DNA from 2 places in the Kitasatospora sp. NPDC096147 genome. Region 1 is predicted to be linked to the other one. Evidence: riboswitches for the same ligand, from Rfam matches in the RefSeq annotation. Region 1 holds a riboswitch; the other holds the start of a gene.
What was found. A riboswitch is a leader RNA that binds a small molecule or an ion and turns the genes downstream of it on or off. The one in region 1 is predicted to bind cyclic di-AMP.
Positions count from the first base shown of each region.

Region 1 (4,690 bases):
CAGCGCCGCCGAGGCCGCGCTGCTCACCCGGCCGTTCACCCGCACCTCGGCCACGTCGTGGCCGGCCTTGCCGCCGAAGAACAGCTTCACGCCGTTCACCTGACCCGGGGTCAGCTCCGGCAGCACGGCGGCGGCCAGGGCGGGCGAGGAGTGCTGCCCGGCCAGCCAGTCGGCCAGCAGCTCCGAGCCGGTGCCGAAGGTGGCCGCCGGGCTCTGCACCACCCGCCAGCCGGGGAACTCGGGCGTGCTGAACGCCTGCTCACCGGAGAGCAGTTGGAGCACGGCGGTGGCGGTGGTGCCGGCCCAGATCATCACCGCGTTGTCGAGCTGCTCGGTGTCGTCGCCGCCGAAGCCGGCCGCGCAGTCCCAGACCACCGGGCCGTCGCCCCGGCCGAGCTGGAGCACGTAGCCGAGGTCCACGTGGCCGGTGGTGCCCCGCTCGGCGTGCTCGCGGACCGCCACGGCGGTGGTGCCGGGCCCCCGGACCACCGCGCCGTCCACCGCGAACTCCAGGCCCAACCGGGCCATCTCGCGGACCACTCCGCGCCGTATGACGGCCAGCCGCTCCTCGTGGGGCACGGGCGGATCTCCTCGCAGCCACCCCGGTGGGCGGCGCTCTGTTCTCGAACGGGAACCTCGAACGGCGAGCGTATCGGCCCGGCGTGACCGGTGTCACGGCGCCTGCCGACGGAGCGCACGGAGCCGTATCCGGACGGTGGTTTTCGACACCCTACGTGTGCGTAGCATCGGCCCAGGGTCAGCGATCATGGGCGCCGGAGGCGGAAGTCCCGACCTCCGAGTGACTTTGGTCCCGCCGGGTGCTCGTTGATCGTTCAACTCGGGCTTGCCAGCGTCGGGGGCGATGGGCTTAGCTGCGGATCCAGTCCGGCGGATCGACCGGACGGGCCCACCGGGTGGAACGCCGAGTCCTGCCACCACCCGGAGCCTCGAACCAGCACCGCCATGGCAGGAGTGGGGGACCCACAGGTAAGTCGCCGTACCGGTCACACCGGTCCGGCTAGGGGTGAAGCCGCGCCAGCGGCCGGGCATCTCCAGCCCGAACCCGACAGCTCACCTCACAGGCGTCGGAGAGGACCAGCCCCATGTCCGTCAAGGGCAAGCACCGTCGCGTCCAGCTGTCCCGTCTGACCCGCATCGCGGTCGCCACCGGTGTGGTCGGCGCCGCCTTCGCGGTCCCGGTCAGCGCCGCCAGCGCGCACCAGAACCACACCCCGGCCGCCGCCCCCGAGGCCGCCGTCGCCGTCGCCCCGCAGGCCGCCCCGGCCGCCGTGCAGGCTTCCGCCCCGGCCGCCGCTCCGGCCGCCGAGGCCAAGGCGTACCAGGTGGTCAGCGGGGACACCCTCTCGAAGATCGCCAACGCCCAGCAGGTCGAGGGTGGCTGGGAGAAGCTCTACCAGGACAACCGGACCGTCATCGGCGGCAACCCGAACCTGATCTTCCCGGGCCAGAACCTCTCGCTGGCCGGCAAGGCCGCCGTCGCCGCCCCGGCGCCGGCCCAGGCCCCGGCCCCGCAGCAGTCCAAGAGCGAGGACACCACCAAGGCGTCCCGCTCCAAGGCCTCCACCCCGGCCCCGAAGGCCGCCACCCCCAAGGCCGAGGCTCCCAAGGCCGCCGCGCCGAAGGCCGAGGCCCCCAAGGCCGCCGCCGCCCCGAAGGCCACCACGCCGAAGGCCGCCGCGCCCAAGGCCGAGACCTCCACCACCGTCGCCTCCGGCGGCTACGTGGCCCCGGTCTCCGGTGGCACCTCCACCGCGTACCACGCCTCCGGCTCCTCCTGGTCCAGCGGCTACCACACCGGTGTGGACTTCCGCGCCTCCACCGGCACCAGCGTGAAGGCCGTCACCTCCGGCACCGTGGTCAAGGCCGGCAACGGCGGCGCCTACGGCAACGAGGTCGTCATCCGCCACGCGGACGGCAAGTACTCCGAGTACGCCCACCTCTCCTCGATCGGCGTCTCGGCCGGCCAGACCGTCTCGGCCGGTCAGCAGATCGGCCTCTCCGGTGCCACCGGCAACGTGACCGGCCCGCACCTGCACTTCGAGATCCGCACCGGCGCCTCCTACGGCTCCGACATCGACCCGGTCTCCTACCTGCGCGCCCACGGCGTCAACCTCTGACGAGACCGACACCACGTCAAAAGGCTCCGGCCCCCGGTCACTGACCGGGGGCCGGAGCCTTCTGTGGAGCGGGTGACGAGAATCGAACTCGCGTGACCAGTTTGGAAGACTGGGGCTCTACCATTGAGCTACACCCGCACAGGACGCCCCGTGGCCGCGTGCTGCGGTCGCGAGGACAGGGTCAGCGTACCTGGTCGGATCGGCTGCTCGCACACCGCTTTGACGGTTCGGCACGTCGGTGCCGCCGGGCGCAGGGGTCAACGGCCGCCCGGGTGAACGGCCGTGGGGGGTGGGGGGTGCCGTGTACGCTTCCTCTCGGCACCACGGGGTGTGGCGCAGTTTGGTAGCGCGTCCGCTTTGGGAGCGGAAGGCCGTCGGTTCGAATCCGGCCACCCCGACAGTGCGGCAGGGTCTCGTCCGAAGGCGGGGCCCTGTTGGCGTACCGGGGCCGTCCGGAGGGCCTGGCGCGGGCCCCCGTCATCCGTGTGGCAGCACCCTGGCGTCCGCCTTTCGTGCTACCGGTAGGATGGGCGGCTGGCGGTAGTCCCTGCGCAGATCCGTGCAGGTCAACCGCCCGAGGGCGAGGAGTCAAGCTCACCGTCCACCCCCTTGTACGGGAGATGCAGCTCCAACCGCCCATCGCCCGTCTCGCCGCACCGCGCCCGGCCCGCCGGCCGGCAACGGCGGAGACAACCTGACCGCAAGCCCATAGGAGACCCAACCGTGAAGAGCGCCGTCGAGACTCTGAACCCGACCCGGGTTCGACTCACCGTCGAGGTGCCTTTCGAGGAGCTCAAGCCGAGCCTCGACGCGGCCTACAAGAAGATCAACTCGCAGGTCTCGGTCCCGGGCTTCCGCAAGGGCAAGATTCCCGCCAAGGTGATCGACCAGCGCTTCGGTCGTGCCGCGGTGCTGGAGGAGGCCGTCAACGACGCGCTGCCGCGCTTCTACACCCAGGCCGTCGACGAGGGCAAGATCGAGGTCCTCGGTCAGCCCGAGATCACCGACATCCAGGGTGTCGAGAACCTGGCCGACGGCGGTGACCTCACCTTCGTCGCCGAGGTCGACGTCCGTCCGGAGATCACCCTGCCCGACTTCGCCGGCATCGAGGTGACCGTCGACCCGATCGTGGTCGAGGACGCCGACGTGGAGAAGTCCCTGGAGCAGCTGCGCGAGCGCTTCTCGTCGGTCAAGGACGTCGAGCGCGCCGCCGCCGAGGGCGACGTCGTGGTCGTCGACCTGGAGGCCAAGGTCGACGGTGAGGTGCCGGAGGACGGCACCGCCACCGGCGTCAGCTACGAGATCGGCTCGGGCCGTCTGCTGGACGGCATCGACGAGGCCGTCGTCGGCCTCTCGGCCGGCGAGACCAAGACCTTCACCACCGAGCTCAAGGGCGGCACCCAGGCCGGCAAGAGCTCCGAGGTGACCGTCACCGTCACCGCCGTCCAGGAGAAGGAACTCCCGGAGCTGGACGACGAGTTCGCGCAGCTGGCGAGCGAGTTCGACACCCTGGAGGACCTGAAGGCCGACTCCCGCAAGCGCCTGGAGCGCATGCGTGAGTTCGACCAGGCCACCCAGGCCCAGGAGCGGGTGCTCGACGAGCTGCTGAAGCTGGTCGAGATGGAGTACCCGGAGAAGCTCCTCAAGGACGAGGTCGAGACCCGCAAGCACAACCTCGAGCACCACCAGCTCGAGCCGATGGGCCTCACCCTCGAGACCTACCTCGCCACCCAGGACAAGTCCGTCGAGGACTTCGAGAAGGAGACCGAGGAGCAGGCCAAGAAGGGCATCAAGACCCAGTTCGTGCTCGACGAGATCGTCGACGCCGAGAAGCTGGGCGTGAACCAGGACGAGCTCACCGAGCACCTGGTCCGCCGCGCGGCCGGCTCCGGCATGACCCCGGACCAGTTCGCCCAGCAGGTCGTCCAGGCCAACCAGGTCCCGCTGCTGGTCGGCGAGGTCGCCCGCGGCAAGGCGCTGGCCCTGGTCGTCGAGCAGGCCAAGGTCACCGACACCAACGGCGAGGTCGTCTCCTTCGAGGACGACGAGGAGGCCGAGGAGTCGGTCGAGTCCGCCGAGACCACCGAGGCCTGAGCCTTCGGTACGGTCTGACGCACCGTCAGGGAACGGCCCGGACCCCCGCCAGGGGGGTCCGGGCCGTTCCCGTGACCGGGTCCGGACCCTGCGCTCACAGCGAACAGTTCCGCGCGGGGGATTCCGAGGCGGGGCCGTCGCGTTAGGGTCCATAGACAGCGACAATTCGACTGAGCAGGTGGCTAAGTGACGTTCCCGCAGATGCAGATGCCTGGCCTGATGGCGCCGCACGCCGCCGCTGGTGACGTGCTCGGCGGCCTGGGCGACCAGGTCTACAACCGGCTGCTCAACGAGCGCATCATCTTCCTCGGCCAGCAGGTCGACGACGACATCGCCAACAAGATCACCGCCCAGCTCCTCCTCCTGGCCGCCGACCCGGAGAAGGACATCTACCTGTACATCAACTCGCCGGGCGGCTCGATCACGGCGGGCATGGCGATCTACGACACCATGCAGTA
Region 1 is NZ_JBIWFX010000003.1:727,235-731,924, reverse strand. It holds gene ACIRBX_RS13970 (DUF6348 family protein) at 1-579, opposite strand, end outside; cyclic di-AMP (ydaO/yuaA leader) riboswitch at 947-1,098, shown strand; gene ACIRBX_RS13965 (peptidoglycan DD-metalloendopeptidase family protein) at 1,104-2,138, shown strand; tRNA gene ACIRBX_RS13960 (tRNA-Gly) at 2,203-2,276, opposite strand; tRNA gene ACIRBX_RS13955 (tRNA-Pro) at 2,463-2,536, shown strand; gene tig (trigger factor) at 2,862-4,232, shown strand; gene ACIRBX_RS13945 (ATP-dependent Clp protease proteolytic subunit) at 4,440-4,690, shown strand, end outside.

Region 2 (4,690 bases), 640 kb from region 1:
GCCGCTGGCGGATGTCCTGCTTGCTCTCCGTCAGGGTGCGCCGCACCGACTCGAGTTCGGCCAGCTTGGCGGAGGTCTCGGCGCGGCGCTGGTCGAGGCGGCGCTGACGGTCGATCACCTGGCGCAGGGTGTCGTTCTGCCGCTCGCTCACCTGGTCCAGGGTGCGGGCCCGGTAGAGGTAGGCGGCCGGGTCGGAGTCCAGCATCAGCTGGACCGCCGGGTCGATGCCGCCGGCCCGGTACTGCGCGGCGGCCACCGAGCCGAGGTCGGCCCGCATCCGGTTGAGCTCGTCCTGGGCGGCGGCCACCTGGTCCTGGAGGGCGCCGGTCTCGGCCTGGAGCACCCGCTGCTGCTCCTGCGCGGCGTTGGCCCGCTCGGAGGCCTGCTCGGCCTCCTCGTAGATCCGGTCGACCTGGGCCTTGACGTCCTTGCGGTTGGCCGGCTCGGCCGGGGTGCCGGGTGCGGCGGTCGCGCCCCCGGAAGCCGCCACCGAGAGCACCGTGGTGGCGGCTGCGGTGAGCACCAGCGCCCGGGTGAACCGGCGGGCGGCCGGCAGGGGGGAACGAGACACGGCGGCGGCTCCTGTCCTGCGGCCGGGCCACCGCCGCCGCCCGGTGGGCGGGCGTCCTGACGGAGGTCCGGGGGCAGACGTTAGCGAGTCGCGGCGATCTAGTCCAAACCCCTACAGGGCCGAATATTTGACCACTAATCGGACAGCTGATCCATCGTCAGGGAACGCCGCAGGCCCGGCACGGGGCCGGGCCTGCGGACTGTAGGACGTTCGGGTGGGTCAGACCCGGACGATCGCGTTGATCGGCATCACCGTGGCGGACTCGTGCCGGACCAGGGTGCCGGTGCGCGGGGCGTGCACGATCTGGCCGCCGCCGACGTAGAGACCGACGTGGTGGCGGTCGCCGTAGTAGATGATCAGGTCGCCGGGCTTGGCGTCGGCGATGTTCTTGCCGATGTTGGTGCCTGCGCCGGCCTGCGACTGCGAGGTGCGCGGCAGCGAGATGCCCGCCTTGTTGAACGCCCAGACCATCAGGCCGGAGCAGTCGAAGGCGCCGGGGCCGGTGGCGCCCCAGCCGTAGGGCTTGCCGATCTGCGCCTCGGCGGCGGCCACCACGGCGGCGGCGTAGGAGCCGGCCGGGGCGCTGCTGGAGAGGTCGGTGCGCTCCTCGGAGCGGGAGGCGCGGTCGTCGGCGGCCGGGGCCTTCGCGGCGGGGGCCTGCGGCGCGGACTGCGCGGGCTTGGCGGCAGCGGCGGCCTGTGCGGCGGCAGCGGCCTTGGCGCTCGCCTCGGCGGCGGCCTTCTCCTCGGCCTCGCGGATCTTCTGCTTCTCGGCCGCGTCCAGCGAGTCGAAGAGGGCCTGGGCCTTCGCCAACTTGTCCTGGACGTCGTCCTTCTGGGCCTTCAGCTGCTGGCTGGTCTTCTCCAGGTCGGCCAGCTTGGCCTGGGTCTCGGCCTTCTGCTGGTCGAGCCGCTCCTGCTCGCCCTTCAGCTGCTTCAGCGCGTCCGACTGCGAGACGCCGACCTGGTTGATCGCGCCGGCCTGGCCGAGGAAGGCGTCCGGGCTGCTGGAGAGCATCAGCTGCACGGTCGGGGATATCCCGCCGGTGCGGTACTGCTCGGCGGCGATCTCGCCCAGGCTGGCCTGGAGCGCGTTCACCTGCTCCTGGCCGCGCGCCACCTCGTCCTGGAGGTGGCCGACCTGGGTCTGCAGGGCCTGCTGCTTCTCGGTGTTCGCGTTGAACTGCTCGATCGTGACCTCGGCCTGCTCGTTGAGGTTGTCGATCTGGGTCTTGACCTCGTCCTTGGAGGGCTGCGGGTCGGCGTGCGCTCCGGTCTGGCTGGACAGGACGACGGCCGCGGCAGCGGCGGCGGTCATGATCGAGACGCGGGTACGACCGGCAGGCTTGGGACGACGATGGGACGCCACGAAGGCGGGCTCCTTCTTCCTACGTCCGCCTACCGGGTGAGCTGACGGGTTCGGGCTGGAAGGTAGCCCTACGACGCCTCACCCCCCGTGCCGTCTCACGACGGCCCTGCGGGCCTGACGCCGATTCACCCCGAGGAACGTGGTTCCCCGGCTCCGGTCCGCAGCCACCCCTCGGGGTCCCCTGTCGGGCAGTCAACTGACCCTGCCCCGCTGCTTCTCGAACTCGGCGGTAACCACCGCCGCCGCCCAGGCTGGACGATCGACAGTGCGGTGGTTCGACTAGGACCCTAGTAACCCAACCGTGATCGGTTCAAATCCTTGTCAGTAAAAAGTCGTAATGAAGTCCAAGTGCCTTTGTGATTGCGACCCTGCGTGATCGTGATCGCACGGTCCGCCGACATTTCCGGCCCCCGGACGCCACAGGGCCCACCGGAGGTGTCCCAGATCACAGGAGCTCTTCCGGTGGGCCCGGGCGTGTCACGGGGCGTCAGTTGCCCCACGTCACACCAGATGTCCGTTATGCCTCGCTCGGCTGACCGCGCGTCAGACCCGGCGGATGGTCTTGATCGGCATCACGTCGGCGCGGGCCACCTTGACCACGTCGCCGGTGCGCGGCGCGTGCACCATCATGCCGTTGCCGATGTACATGCCGACGTGGTGGGCGTCGGAGTGGTAGATGATCAGGTCGCCCGGCTGGGCGTTGGCGATGTCCTTGCCGACGTTGGTGCCGACGCTGGCCTGCGACTGCGAGGTGCGCGGCAGCGAGACGCCGGCCTGCGCGTAGGACCAGACCATCAGGCCGGAGCAGTCGAAGTTGTTCGGGCCGGTGGCGCCCCAGACGTACGCGCGGCCCAGCTTGCTCATCGCCGCGTTCATCGCCGCGCCGGCGTAGCCGGCGGCCTGCGGCAGGGTGCTCGGGTCGAACTTGGTGGTGGTCCCGCCGCCGTTGCTGCGCGAGGAGCGGTCCTCGCTGGCCAGCACGGCGGCCCGGTCGGCGGCGCTCAGCTGGTTCAGGAGGTTCTTCGCCTCCTGGAGCTTGCGCTGCACCTCGGTCTTCGAGTCGTTCAGCGCCTTGGTGTTGCGGTCCAGCTCGGCGAGCACCGAGGCCGCCTCGGCCTTCTGCTGGTCCAGCCGGCGCTGCTGGTCCTGGAGCGAGCGCAGGGTGGACGCCTGGGTCTGGTTGACCTGGTCGGCGCTGGACGCCTTGCTGAGGTAGCCGTCCGGGTCCGAGGCGAGCATCAGCGCCACCGACGGGTCCACCCCGCCGTTGCGGTACTCCTCGGCCGCCACGGCGGACAGGCCGGTCTGGAGCTCGGTCATCTGCTCCTGGCCGCGCGCCACCTGGTCCTGGAGCTGGTCGGCCTGCTTGCGCAGCTGGTCGGCCCGCTCCTTGGCGCCGTTGTAGCGCTCGGCGGCCTGCTCACCCTCTTCGTACAGCTTGTCGACCTGCGCCTTGACCTCGTCCTTGGTGGGCTTCGCGGGGGCCGCGTAGGCGCCGGACTGGGCGGAGAGGGCGACCGCGGTCGCAGCGGCGGCGGTGAGCACGGTGACCCGTGCGCGGCTCGGCTGCTTGGGACGGCGGTGGGAAGCCAAGGTGACGAACTCCTTCAGCTTCTGGACGCTCACCCGTTCGGGCGTTAGTCCAGAAAATAGGTTTGACGCCTGACCCTAGTGAGTCAGAACCCGTCGCGCCACTCCCCTACCGGGACGAACTTCCCTACGCTCACCGGCTTTCACGGTACGGACACAAACGCGCCACGCTGCCCTGACCTGACGTCAGAAGAGTTCACGGCCTGGACAACCGCCGGAGCAGCAGCATCGAGGAGACCGGGCGCGCACCCGCCTTCTTCACGCCGTCCGCCACCTCCTTGTCGGTGGAGACCACCACCACCGGCCGCCCCTGCGGCTCGGCCCGCACCAGGCGGCGGATCAGCTCGTCGGCCGTCTCCCCGGTCCGGCTGAACCGCACCCGCACCCCGCGCGGCGGCGCCATGATGACCGGGGCGTCCAGGTCCTGGCCGTCGAAGACGCAGGTCACCTCGGCCTGGGTGCGCTGGGCCAGCATCGCCAGCCCGCCCAGCAGCCGCATCCGCTGCTGCTCCAGCGGCAGCGTCGGGTACCCGGTCTTGGTCACGTTGTAGCCGTCCACCACCAGGTGGACCTGAGGGATCGCCAGCAGCTGGTCCAGCAGCGCCGGATCGTCCTCCGCCAGTGCCCGCCGGGCCACGTCGTGCGGCGAGGCCGAGCCCGGCACCACCGCCTCCACCAGATCGGCCGGGTGGAGCTGCGTCACCGGCAGGGCCAGCTCGCGCTGGAGCCCCTGGGCCGACTGCAGCACCGTGTCCAGCAGCAGCCGCAGCCGCATGTCCTCCACGCTGCGGCCCTCCCGCGCGGACCGGCGGCCGCTCTCCAGCGCGCTCTCCAGCTCGGTGATCCGGTGCCGCAGCCGCCGGACCTCCGCCTCGGCCGTGCCGAGCTCCGTCGCCGCCGCGCCCCTCGCCTCGGCCAGCTCGGCCTGCGCCTTGCGCGCCTCGGCCTGGGCCCGCCGGGTGTCGCTCTCCAGGCTGCGCACCTTCTTGCGCAGCGAATCCGCCTCCCGGCGGACGCCCTCGCCCTCGGCCCGCTGCCGCTCCAGGTCGGCCCGGCCCTGCGCGCGCACCTCGGCCAGCTCCTCCTGGAGCTTCTCCACCAGGCGCTCGGCCTCGGCGGCGGCGCCCTCGGCCCCGGCCCGCTCGGCCTGCTCGCCGGCCT
Region 2 is NZ_JBIWFX010000003.1:82,805-87,494, forward strand. It holds gene ACIRBX_RS10910 (NlpC/P60 family protein) at 1-571, opposite strand, end outside; gene ACIRBX_RS10915 (NlpC/P60 family protein) at 791-1,888, opposite strand; cyclic di-AMP (ydaO/yuaA leader) riboswitch at 1,950-2,115, opposite strand; gene ACIRBX_RS10920 (NlpC/P60 family protein) at 2,483-3,565, opposite strand; gene ACIRBX_RS10925 (NYN domain-containing protein) at 3,726-4,690, opposite strand, start outside.
Region 2: it holds a riboswitch for cyclic di-AMP, as region 1 does, so the genes downstream of both, ACIRBX_RS10915 (NlpC/P60 family protein) here and ACIRBX_RS13965 (peptidoglycan DD-metalloendopeptidase family protein) in region 1, are expected to answer to the same signal.